One region of the Paenibacillus sp. FSL R7-0128 genome, then DNA from elsewhere that is predicted to be linked to it. Evidence: predicted binding sites of a transcription regulator. Region 1 holds the regulator's gene; each other region holds the start of a gene.
The links. Region 1 encodes Rex, which represses fermentation and respiration genes when NADH is low (regulators of the CRP and FNR family bind a similar motif). Its sites were predicted from a motif close to TTGTGAAATATTTCACAA; they were not measured.

Region 1 (3,170 bases):
AATATCGTGTATTGGCTGGAGGGAAGCGGTAATTATAAGGGCAAGTCGCTGCAAATGTATGCTGTTCCTGTAGATGTCAGCACCCAGCTCAGGGAGCTGTTCTTCGATAAGAAGAAGAGCATTATCCTGACCTCGGCCACCTTATCCGTGGATAAATCCTTCCAGTTCATGATTGATAACCTGGGTCTTGGCGAGGCTGCAGAGCAGCGGCGTCTGATGACTGCACTGCTTCCGTCGCCATTCAAGTATCGTGAGCAGGCTCTCCTGGTCATTCCGCGGGACTTCCCGAGCGTCAAGGGGAGTATTGGGGATGCCCGCTTTGTGGACACCCTCGTGCACTCCCTTGCTGAGACAGCTGTAACAACACGGGGGCGGATGCTGGTGCTGTTCACCTCCTACAAGATGCTGCGCCAGGTGTATGAACCGCTGAAGGAGGCACTTGCCTCACAGGATATCGCGGTACTCGGACAAGGTGTGGAAGGCGGCAGCCGGAGCAAGCTGATCCGCCGCTTCCAGGACAGCCCGGCTTCGGTCTTGCTGGGTACCAGCAGCTTCTGGGAAGGGGTGGATATCCCTGGAGAAGCATTGACCTGCCTGGCGATTGTCAGACTGCCGTTCCAGCCGCCGAATCACCCGCTGGCAGAAGCGAAGTCAGAGCTGCTTCAGGCACAGAAGAAGAATCCGTTCATGAAGCTGTCCGTGCCGCAGGCTGTCATCCGCTTCAAGCAGGGCTTCGGGCGGCTGGTCCGCACGGCGCAGGACCGGGGCATCGTAATTGTGTACGATACCAGAGTGATTGAATCGCATTACGGAAAGTACTTTCTGTACTCGCTCCCCGGTCCCAAGATGGAGCATATGCTCACCGAGCAGATGGTCCCGAGAATTGCCGAATGGCTGGATGACGGCGGGGTTTCCTAATTCATCTGCTATTGCTATTATTAATAAGTCATGATTATCCTGAAGATCCGTTCCCGCCTGTCCTGCCACTCCGGCAGGCGGCGGGGCACGGTTGCTATAATTGTACGGAATGAAGTGTAGGCTAACAAAACTTTTAAGGAGGAGAATACATGAAATCGGATAAAATATCGGAGGCCGTCGTGCGCAGGCTCCCAGTGTACCTGCGTTTCCTGAACGATCTCCAAAAACGTGAAATCTCCACAGTCTCTTCTCAGGAGCTGGGCCAGAAGCTTGACCTAAATCCCGCCCAGATCCGTAAGGATTTGGCTTATTTCGGTGATTTTGGCAGAAAAGGCATCGGCTATGATGTATCTTATCTGATTGAGAAGATCCGCCATATCCTGAAGCTTGACCAGCAAATTAATGTTGCACTGGTTGGAGCCGGTAACCTCGGTCATGCTTTGTCTAACTACAACGCTTACTTGAAGGATACGATGAAGATTACTGCCATCTTCGATGCCTACCCGCCGAAGGTGGGCCAGCAGATCAACTCGCTGGTTGTGCAGCCGATGGAGGAGCTAAGCAGTACCATCCGCTCGCAGGGCATCCGGATCGGGATTATTACCGTGCCTGACAGCGAAGCCCAGAACGTAGCCGATATTCTTGTGGATTCCGGTATCGAAGCGATTCTGAACTTCGCACCGGTTATTCTCAAGACGCCTGCCAATATCCGGATTCATGCCGCAGATTTCACCACAGATCTGCAGAGCTTGGCCTATTATTTGCATGATGGAAAGGATGAGGCTGAAGATGAGCAGTAAGATCACGATAATCAAGAATGGGCACTTCCTGGTTCCGGGCAGTGACAAGCCGGTACTGAGCGGGTACATGTCCCTGGAGAATGATCTGATTACTTACATAGGTGAAGCTGAGCCGGTAGTGGAGGATGGTGCACAGGTCATAGACGGCAGCCGTCTGCTGTTCATGCCGGGTCTGGTCAATACCCATGGGCATACGGCCATGTCACTGCTGCGCGGATACGGCGACGATATGGTGCTTCAGACTTGGCTGCAGGAGAAGATGTGGCCGATGGAAGAGAAATTCACTGGTGATGATGTATATTGGGGAACCTCGTTGTCTGTACTGGAAATGCTGAAGGGCGGCACAACCACCTTCCTCGATATGTATGATCATATGGACCGGGTAGCGGAAGTAACGGAGCAGTCCGGTATTCGTGCTGTGCTGATGCGCGGCGTAATTGGGCTGTGCCCGGAAGAGGTACAGCAAGCGAAGCTTGCTGAGGCGATTGCTTTTGCCCGTAACTGGCACGGCAAGGCTGACGGCAGAATTACGACCATGCTCTCACCGCACGCCCCGTACACCTGTCCTCCAGAGTTTTTCATGAAGTTTGTGCAGGCTGCCCATGATCTAGACCTGCCAATACACACCCATATGTCCGAGACGCGCCATGAAGTGGAACAGAACGTGGCCGACTACGGCCTGCGTCCGGTCGCGCATCTGGAGAAGCTCGGGATGTTCACCCGTCCTTCGCTCATTGCCCACGGGGTTCATCTGAACGATGAAGAGATCGGGATCCTGGCCCGCCATAACGTTGGCGTGTCGCATAACCCCGGTAGTAACCTGAAGCTGGCCAGCGGGGTAGCCCGTGTTCCTGAGCTGCTGAGAGCCGGGGTTAAGGTCTCTCTGGGGACAGACGGTGCGGCGAGCAACAACAATCTGGATATGTTCGAAGAGATGCGGCTGGCGGCTCTGATCCACAAGGGCGTAAGCGGTGATCCTACAGCGGTACCGGCTCCTGAGGCGCTTCTGATGGCTACGGAGTATGGGGCGCAGTCTATTTTCCTAAGCGGGGTGGGCCGGCTTGCAGCAGGAATGAAGGCCGACTTCATCGCACTTGATATTGACCAGCCTCATCTGCTGCCGCATACCGATCTGCTCTCCCATGCCGTATATTCGGCAAGTGCCAAGGATGTAGAGCATGTATGGGTGAACGGCCAGCAGGTTGTGAAGCATGGACAATGCCTGACACTTGATGAAGAAGCCATCCGCCGCAAAGCACAGGAGACGTTCGAGAGCCTGCTTAAACGGTAATTCAAGGGAACGGGAAAGGAAGCAGCGTGGTGAAGAAGAAGAGGAGAAAATGGATCTGGCTGGGGATTACCGTGGTGCTGCTCCTTCTGTTCGGACTAAGCCAGTTCTATGCCTACATTATGAAGGACCAGTGGAACGAGCGGAGTGAGGCCAAGGAGCTG
Region 2 (3,170 bases), 270 kb from region 1:
GAGCAGTCCCTTGACGGACATATCCTGCATAAAAGAAAGCACATGCGAATGTGTCAGCTCCGGCTGCTCGCTCCCCCCGTTCACCGTGATGATGACAGGCTGAAACATCTTTCCGGTTCCGGCAGGCCCTGCTGACATCGTAATGGCCGAACCCGGTTCCAGCGTCGTATTCAGCTCTTGAACCTTCTTGCCGTTCACCTGAACCTCCCAGCTCATATCCGGACCCAGGGAGACCTTATTCACCTCAAGAATACTGGTTCCATCCGCTGAAAATGTAACAACGCCGCTCTTTCTGAACAGCTCTATTATTGAATTCCCAGGCACGTAAGCTTCATTAAGCAATCTGGCCGAGCTTCCGGCCATTTCACTGTCACCCACCTTGACTGAAAAGGTTAATCCTTGGCCTCCGTTACTGCTGCCGCCATTCTCTGATCCCAAGCCACAACCGCTTGCCGCGGCCAGCAAGAGAAGGCACAGCATGAAGCGCATCCATTTCGTGGACATCCCACGGCACCGCCTTCATATGTATTTTCCCAGACTCTTTAAGGATAACGCATAGAGGAAGGGTTCTCAAATCATTTCTGCCGGAAGAAAAAGTAAAAAGCCCCCGAAGGGACTTCTACCTTGCAGCAGGTCCTATTGATACCGCAGGAACAAAATGTTGTTCTCCAGATGTACATGCTCGAAGGTCATGCCTTCCAGTTCTTCAAGGCGGGCATAGGTCAGGCGATAAGTCGTGCAGGCATGTGCGGGCGGTGTGTAGTCATTAGTTACTCTGCGAAGCTCGCGCAGGATCTCTCCGGCCCCGTCATGCTCAGCTTCCAAATTATGCAGCAGTCCGCGCAGCTCCGCAAGTCCTTCTTCGGTTGGGTTCTGAGTGTAGGCCAGCATCTTAGGGAATTCGCTCTCTTCTTCCTTCGCTGTATGCTGCAGCAGCTCTTCACGCAGCATATTGAACAGACGGTGCATCTCTCCGAGGTGCGGTGAATCCTCACCGTGAACGCGGAACACCTTGGTTACATTTTGACTGATTAGCGGAAGCTCTTCACGCAGGTAACGATGATGCTTGTTCACAATATAATCCACCAGCTCCTCCGAAGAAGCCTCGTTCCAGGCGGTATCCTCTTCCAGAACCGGGTGCTGCTCTTGCAGCTTGTTCAGCTCCTGCACCATTGCTGCCGGATCAAGACCCTTCTCGGCAGCGGCTTCAGCCAGCGGCTTGGCACCTCCGCAGCAGAAATCGATCCGTTGTGCCTTGAAATAATCTGCTGCTTTGGGGAACTGCAGGACAATATCTCTGACCATTGCTTCCGGGGTGAACCCGGGATGAATTGTTGTATCGTTTAATTGATTGGACGCCATGTTGGCCCCTCCTCAGGTTAGATGTAGGTTTGTGCTTCTTTTCACTTCTACACCTTATCACTGGCCTTAGGCGGAACTTGTGATTGTACGCACTGAATATAACAAATTTTAATGAACGCGAACTTTTAATATTTTTATGTAAAATATACTAGACATTTTGTTTTATATATTTTACAATATGCGTGAGGTGAGGGAATGGGGAAGAATCTGAGGCTCAAAGCCTCCAGAGCGGCAAAAGACATGTCGCAAAAGCAGCTGGCGGATGCCGTGGGGGTCACAAGACAGACAATTATCGCGATTGAGAATGGTGATTACAACCCCACCCTGAGGTTGTGTATTGACATTTGTGTAACCCTTGGGAAGACGCTGGATCAATTATTTTGGGAGGGAACGAAGGATGAGCAGAACGAACCTGGATGAGAGACAATTGCAGCAGCGGCACAAGGCGGGGAATCAGGCATTTCTTTTGATGGCATTCTTATTGCTGGCAGACATGGCGCTGCAAAACTACGGAATGAAGTGGCTGGAATATCCGCTAAGTAATTACGCAATTTTCATGCTGGGTGTGGGTTCCTATCTCGTACGGCTGATCTGGACCGGTGCATATGTGGGACCGGGCGGAGCACAGGGCGGAGCAAAAGGAAAAAACGTTCTGGGTGCACTGCTGGCGATCGTGGTGGCAGCCTGTATCCTTATCGTTACCTTCGTGAATCCAGCCGCCCAATCAGCAGCAAACAGCGGTGCGAACGGGAAGGTGATTCTGGTCATTTCCGTTACAGCAGGACTGGTCATCTTAAGCACCGTGTACTTGATCCGACGGAGGAATAACCGGGCGGAGTAGAGTGGCTTGTGCTGCTGTGAGTGACTAGAAGTAGAAATAAAGGAGGAGCGGAGCGATCGCCTTTGTGTTTGGATTTCTACCGCGAAGAGCGGTTTGTATCAGGAAATCCAAACACAATAGCGGCCGGAAGTCCAAATGTTCACCGCAGCGACGACCTGGCTTCAAGTTCAACTCTTTTTTCGAGCTTCACCTTTTCTATCGAACCGTCGCCTGCATGTAAGTCCGCTTGCCCTGCGCATCCTTCAGGTAGGGGCCAAGTCCGGCGAACCGCGAATGATCCACATATACACCCGTCATCCATCTGCCTTCAGTCAGGCCGCCGTTCCACTGCAGCACCAGATCGGGGGCAGAGATCCATTCCTGATACACTCTGATGTTCTTATCCTTATATTCTTTGGCCGGTTTGTTCAATTCGCTCAGCGGTGCCGGGGTAAGGTAGGTGGGCACGAAATATACAGAGATCAGCTCCATATCCTCCTCACTCAGAAAAGCCTCCTCCCCCAGGTAAGGCTGGAGCAGCCGGGTATTCTCATACATGGACCATATCACAGCTTGAAGTACCATGCTCTGGCTAATTCCATTATGAAAAGTAAAACGGCGCTGAGCATTTGAGCCACTCCCTCCCTTAGCCGTTACCGGCTCCAGGCAATGCCGTTCACAACCGATACATTTCCAGCCGGACGGGCCTTGAATCCATTTCTGAAACACGCTCCCGCTGTCATTATCCCCTTTATATAGAGAAGAAATGATCTCATACGGCACACCGATCCACGCATCCCACAGAGAATCCGGGAGATAGCTATGAAGCATGAACAACACCTTGTCATAGATCAGCTGTACTTTAATCGAAGCAGTCTCCAGTTCGGCGACATCCTTTTTTCCATAGGTTATTTCCCGGGAAAACAAGGTGATGGTCATGGTCCTCGCCTCCTAAAAGTTGTGTGAGCCCTCCGCTTCCTTCCATCAG
Region 3 (3,170 bases), 240 kb from region 1:
AATTATTGACCCTGAGTTTGTCTACAGCTTGCCTAAGACTGCAGTTGCCGATACAGGAATGGACGTATTGACACATGCTATCGAAGCTTATGTATCTGTAATGGCCAGTGACTATACCGATGGTCTGGCAATCAAAGCCATCCAACTGGTGTTCCAGTGGCTGGAGAAATCCGCACTGCAAGGTGACAAGCTGGCCCGTGAGAAAATGCACAATGCTTCGACGCTTGCCGGTATGGCCTTTGCCAACGCATTCCTGGGGATTAACCACAGCTTGGCACACAAATGGGGCGGACAGTATCACACTGCACACGGCCGTACCAATGCGATCCTGATGCCGCATGTCATCCGTTACAATGCCAAGAAACCTACGAAGTTCGCTTCGTTCCCTAAATATTCGCACTTTGTAGCTGACGAACGGTACGCAGAAATCGCCCGTATTCTGGGATTGCCTGCACGCACTACCGAAGAAGGCGTAACCAGCCTGATCAATGCAATCCGCGACATGAACAAAAAACTCGGTATCGAAGAATCCTTCTCGGCTCTTGGTTTCGATCCTAAGGACTTCGAATCCCGTGTAGACTATCTGGCTGACCGTGCATTTGAAGACCAATGTACTACTGCCAATCCTAAAATGCCGCTGGTATCCGAGCTTGCTGATGTATACCGCAACGCATTCTACGGCAAATTCGATAACTAATTAACGGTTGCCTGGCAAAGAATAAGGTTAAAGGTTAATATGGGACTGGATGGAAGTGACAAATATCACCGAAATAGTGATATTTGTCACAGTCCTTTTTCAGAAAATAAACTAAAATGTTTATATAGACAACGATCCCCGTTATGAAGATGTGATTGTGAATTTTATAACAACTATTAGCCTCGGGATCACGAGACACGGGATTAACCTTCAAGCCCGCGATCTCTACAAATATAATAAATATAAATGGAGGGATTTAGCATGTCGGTGATTGAAAAAGAAGTATTAGAAGCAAAATCAGGTTGGAGAAATTTCACAAAAGGTGTCTGGGCCAAGAAAGTTGACGTTAACAACTTTATTGCAAAGAACATCAAGCCTTATGAAGGAACTGAAGATTTCCTGGTTGGACCTACCAGCAATACAACTGAACTGTGGAAGATTATCTCCCAGCTAAGCAAGGAAGAAAGAGAAAGAGGCGGCGTATGGGATGTATCCCTCGATACTGTCTCCACCATCACTTCCCACGCTCCTGGCTACATTGACAAGGACAAGGAACAGATTGTCGGCGTTCAGACTGACGCGCCTTTCAGACGTTCCATTCAGCCGTTCGGCGGTATCAAGATGATGATCGATGCTACTAAGGCATACGGCTTCGAGCTTCCGCAGAATATCGTTGACATGTTCACGAACATCCGCAAAACGCATAACCAAGGCGTATTTGATGCATATACACCAGATATGAGAGCTGTGCGTAAATCGGGCGTAATCACAGGCCTTCCTGATGCTTATGGCCGCGGACGTATCATCGGCGACTATCGCCGTATTGCTCTGTATGGTATTGATTTCCTGATTAAAGACAAGAAGCAGCAACTGACTGAGCTTGAAGTAGACTCCATGACAGAAGATGTTATCCGTCTGCGTGAAGAGCTGTCCGAGCAAATGCGTGCTCTGGGCGAACTGAAACAAATGGCTGCAGCTCATGGTATGGATATTTCCAAACCGGCTACGAACTTCAAAGAAGCTACACAATGGGTATACTTCGGTTATCTGGCAGCTGTTAAAGAACAGAATGGTGCGGCTATGTCCCTTGGACGCGTATCTTCCTTCCTCGACATCTATGTTCAACGTGACTTTGAAGAAGGTACTCTGACAGAAGAGCAAGCTCAAGAAATCGTTGACCATTTCGTAATGAAGCTGCGTATCGTGAAATTCCTGCGTACGCCTGACTATAACGACCTGTTCTCCGGCGACCCAACTTGGGTTACAGAATCCATCGGTGGTATGGCTGAAGATGGTACAACCCGCGTAACCAAGAACAGCTTCCGCTTCCTGCATACCCTGTACAATCTGGGACCGGCTCCAGAACCAAACCTGACTGTACTGTGGTCCGAGAAGCTTCCTGAAGGCTTTAAGAAATATTGTGCTAAGGTATCTATTGAGACCAGCGCTATTCAATATGAGAACGATGATGTAATGCGTCCATACTGGGGTGAAGATTATGCAATTGCCTGCTGCGTATCCCCAATGCGTATCGGTAAGCAAATGCAGTTCTTCGGTGCCCGTGCCAACCTGGCTAAGGCTCTGCTGTATGCGATCAATGGCGGTAAAGATGAGAAATCCGGTGCTCAGGTAGGTCCTGAATATCCTGCGATCACTTCTGAATACCTGGATTATGATGAAGTAATGAAACGCTTCAAACCAATGATGGAATGGCTGGCTAAGACTTATGTCAATACGCTGAACATCATTCACTATATGCATGACAAATATTCCTACGAACGTATCGAAATGGCGCTGCATGACCGCGACATTCTGCGTACTATGGCTTGCGGTATTGCCGGACTGTCCGTTGCTGCTGACTCCCTGAGCGCAATCAAATACGCTAAGGTTAAGCCAATCCGCAACGAAGAAGGTATTGCTATCGACTTTGAAACTGAGGGTGAATTCCCTTGCTACGGTAACAACGACGACGCTGTTGACGGCATTGCTGTTGAACTGGTTGAAACCTTCATGTCGATGATCCGCAAAAACAAAACGTATCGTGATGCTGTGCCGACTCAATCGGTACTGACTATCACTTCGAACGTTGTCTATGGTAAAAAGACTGGTACTACTCCTGACGGACGTAAAAAAGGCGAACCATTCGCTCCTGGTGCTAACCCAATGCACGGACGCGACAAGAAGGGCGCACTGGCATCCCTGAACTCTGTTGCCAAACTTCCTTACTCCGATGCACAGGATGGTATCTCGAATACCTTCTCCATCGTTCCTAAGGCGCTAGGTAAAGACGAAGATTCCCGTAAGTCCAACCTGGTCTTCATGATGGACGGATATTTCCACAATAACGCTCAGCACTTGAACGTTAACGTATTTAACCGTGAACAGCTGCTCGATGCTATGGATCATCCGGAGAACTATCCACAGTTGACGATTCGCGTATCCGGCTATGCTGTTAACTTCATCAAGCTGACCC
Region 4 (3,170 bases), 2.3 Mb from region 1:
TTATGACAAACTCATTATGACAACAGGCTCATGGCCGATTGTGCCTAAGCTTGAAGGAATAGAGATGGAGGGCATCCTGCTCTCGAAGAACTACAATCATTCCAATACCATTATCGAAGAAGCACAGAAGGTGAACAGAATTACTGTGGTCGGCGCCGGTTATATCGGGGTCGAGCTGGTAGAGGCTTTTCAGATGAATGGCAAGGAAGTTACGCTGATTGATGGGGAAGCTCGCATCCTGAGCAAATATCTCGATGAAGAGTTCACCGCACCGATCCAGCAGTCGCTTGAGGATCACGGCATTAAGCTGGCGCTGGGCGAGAAGGTCGCCTCCTTCGCAGGTGAGAACGGCAGAGTGACCAAGGTGATAACGAGCAAGGGTGAACATGAGACGGATCTGGTTATACTCTGCATCGGCTTCCGTCCGAATACCGAGCTGCTGAAGGGCCAAGTCGATATGCTGCCGAACGGCGCAATTATGGTTAACGATTATATGCAGACCAGCCTGCCGGATGTCTATGCTGCCGGAGACAGCTGCGCGATTCATTACAATCCGACTGGTAAACACGCGTATATCCCGCTGGCCACCAACGCAGTGCGTATGGGAACGCTGGTTGCCCGCAATCTGGTCTCGAACACGATCCCTTACATGGGTACGCAAGGCACATCGGGCATCAAGATCTATGAGGACAATATTGCCGGAACCGGACTGACTGAAGAGGCTGCTGCAGCCGAGGGAATGGATACGGAGAGCGTGATGCTGATCGACAACTACCGTCCGGAGTTCATGCCGACCTTCGAGCAGGTTCAGGTAAAAGTGGTCTTTGACCGTGCCACCCGCCGCATTCTGGGCGCGCAGATTATGTCCAAGATGGATCTGACGCAGTCGATCAATACCGTATCGGTCTGCATCCAGAATAAGATGACCGTGGACCAGCTAGCCTTCATCGACTTCTTCTTCCAGCCGCATTACAACAAGCCATGGAATTTCCTGAACACCGCAGGCCTTCAGGCTCTGCCGAAGCTGGCTGCCGTTAAAGAACCTGTACACGTATAAGAGCTGAATATTTTGCCGGAGCCCGCTTAGGGCTCTTTTTTTGTGAACTCTCGATGCAATGGCAGCCGGGAATGAAAAAAAATTTCTGTACAGCCCGCTTTTATGGTAAATTTGACATGTCAGTGAAAACTTTCACGTGGTTTTTATGATAGTGACTTTTATCACGTAAATGTGATTGGGATCACGTTACAATGGCATAAAGGAACAAATTTTAAGTAATTCGAAGGGGATAGGAATCATGGCTTATAACAAACCGCAGGGAATCGCTGAAGTGACGGTAGAGAACGGAATTAAGAAGGCGCATAATCCGCTCAGCACTGTACTCATTCTCGGTTTCCTGGGAGGAGCGTTTATCGCGCTCGGATTTTTGCTGGATATTCGTGTCATTGCCGGTGCACCCGCCGAGTGGGGGTCCATTGCTAACTTCATCGGGGCTGCGGTGTTCCCGGTTGGACTGGTGCTGGTGCTGCTTGCCGGAGGCGAACTGCTTACGGGCAATATGATGGCGGTGCCGCTGGCTTTTATGGCGAAGAAGATTTCGTTCTGGGAAGTCATGAAGAACCTGGTGCTAATCACGCTCAGCAACCTGGCAGGCGCCTTGTTCGTCGCTTATTTCTTCGGTCACATCGTTGGCCTTACATCAGATGGCGTGTATCTGGAGAAGCTGGTAAGTATGGCGGAGCATAAGATCGATGCTACGTTCCTGCAGGCTTTTATCTCCGGGATCGGCTGTAACTGGCTGGTAGCGCTGGCGGTATGGCTGTCGTACGGGGCAGACAATTTCAGCGGCAAAATCCTCGGTATCTGGTTTCCGACCATGGCGTTCGTGGCCATCGGCTTCCAGCACGTTGTAGCTAACATGTTCCTTATCCCTGCTGCGATCTTCGAAGGACATTTCACCTGGGGCCAGTATGCGGCCAACTTCGTTCCGGTCTGGCTGGGCAATCTGACGGGCGGCGCGATCTTCGTGGCTGCGGCGTACTGGATGGCTTATCTGCGCAAGGAGCCGGGTGCTGTGAGTCCAGCCGCAGGCGTACCTGCTGCTGGATTGAAGAAACACGCTTAATGAATACGGACCTGACCCGGTGAATCACATCGCCGGACTGTAACATAGCTTGCCTAGCACTTCCTGCTTCTCGGCACCCTGCTTCAAGGGATTCGTAGAGACAGGGAGTGTTTTTGTATAAAGATAAGAATTTATATGCTTCGCGTTATAATTATCCTTATCTTTCTCGCTGAAATGGTACCGTCCTGTAAAAGGACGGCAAAGCCGTTTCTACTTGTTTGGTATAGGTACAGCAGGATCATCCTCCGGATAAAACAAAATTCACCGTGCAATCCGATTCGGGGGAACGAAATCGGATCTCACGGTGAATAAAATAGGGAGTGTTTCATATGGATCATTACCCCGGCTTCCGGGGAACGAATCAGTGCCGGCAAGGTATTTTTGTTTACGTGTGAAAGAGCGGGTTATAGAATATAAATATCACAAATTATATCCCGGTTTCCCGCGATACAGCATTAACGCACATGCTTGCCCCGCCCCCTGTTTTGGGATGATACTGGATGGATTAATGACAGCTATGTTACAGGGGATGACAGACAAGATATGAGATTCATGCAGGCCTATCCGAAGGAAATTAAAGTATTCTTGATTGCCAGTCTGATTAATGCTACCGGCAGTGCACTGATGTGGCCGCTGGTTACAATGTATGTATTCGATGAACTGGGACGCAGTATGAAAGACGCGGGAATCGTGCTGCTGGTGCAGTCACTTGGCGGGATTGCCGGTCAGCTGCTGGGCGGTTCGTTGTATCATAAGGTAGGAGTGAACCGCCTGATTGTCGGCGCTTTGGCGATGAATGCCTTGACGCTGTTTGCCCTCCCGTGGGCGAGCGGAAGCTGGAGCGTATTCATAATCGTTATGGGTATGATGGGATTGTTCAACTCCCTCTCCCTCCCGGCGATCCAGGCGTTTATCGGTTTCCGGTTCGCGGAGCAGCGCGCAGAGCTGTTCAATATCATCTATGTTGCCAATAATATAGGGGTAGCCCTGGGAACCGCGCTGAGCGGCTTCCTGGGCAATTATATGCTGAGCTTTGTGCTTAACGGG

Region 2: ric (iron-sulfur cluster repair di-iron protein) is a predicted target of Rex. The motif match lies at 1,392-1,409, and genes of this name have one in related genera.
Region 3: pflB (formate C-acetyltransferase) is a predicted target of Rex. The motif match lies at 853-870, and genes of this name have one in related genera.
Region 4: NST26_RS30870 (formate/nitrite transporter family protein) is a predicted target of Rex. The motif match lies at 1,178-1,195, and genes of this name have one in related genera.

Annotation. Positions count from the first base shown of each region.
Region 1 is NZ_JBBOCD010000001.1:4,876,016-4,879,185, reverse strand. Features, by position in the region: gene dinG (ATP-dependent DNA helicase DinG) at 1-918, shown strand, start outside; gene NST26_RS20540 (redox-sensing transcriptional repressor Rex) at 1,068-1,718, shown strand; gene NST26_RS20535 (amidohydrolase) at 1,708-3,009, shown strand; gene NST26_RS20530 (cell wall elongation regulator TseB-like domain-containing protein) at 3,039-3,170, shown strand, end outside.
Region 2 is NZ_JBBOCD010000001.1:5,142,455-5,145,624, forward strand. Features, by position in the region: gene NST26_RS21820 (hypothetical protein) at 1-504, opposite strand, end outside; gene ric (iron-sulfur cluster repair di-iron protein) at 637-1,332, opposite strand; gene NST26_RS21830 (helix-turn-helix transcriptional regulator) at 1,558-1,782, shown strand; gene NST26_RS21835 (DUF6773 family protein) at 1,760-2,203, shown strand; gene NST26_RS21840 (hypothetical protein) at 2,399-3,121, opposite strand.
Region 3 is NZ_JBBOCD010000001.1:5,116,406-5,119,575, reverse strand. Features, by position in the region: gene adhE (bifunctional acetaldehyde-CoA/alcohol dehydrogenase) at 1-697, shown strand, start outside; gene pflB (formate C-acetyltransferase) at 959-3,170, shown strand, end outside.
Region 4 is NZ_JBBOCD010000001.1:7,208,131-7,211,300, reverse strand. Features, by position in the region: gene NST26_RS30875 (FAD-dependent oxidoreductase) at 1-1,057, shown strand, start outside; gene NST26_RS30870 (formate/nitrite transporter family protein) at 1,296-2,123, shown strand; gene NST26_RS30865 (MFS transporter) at 2,667-3,170, shown strand, end outside.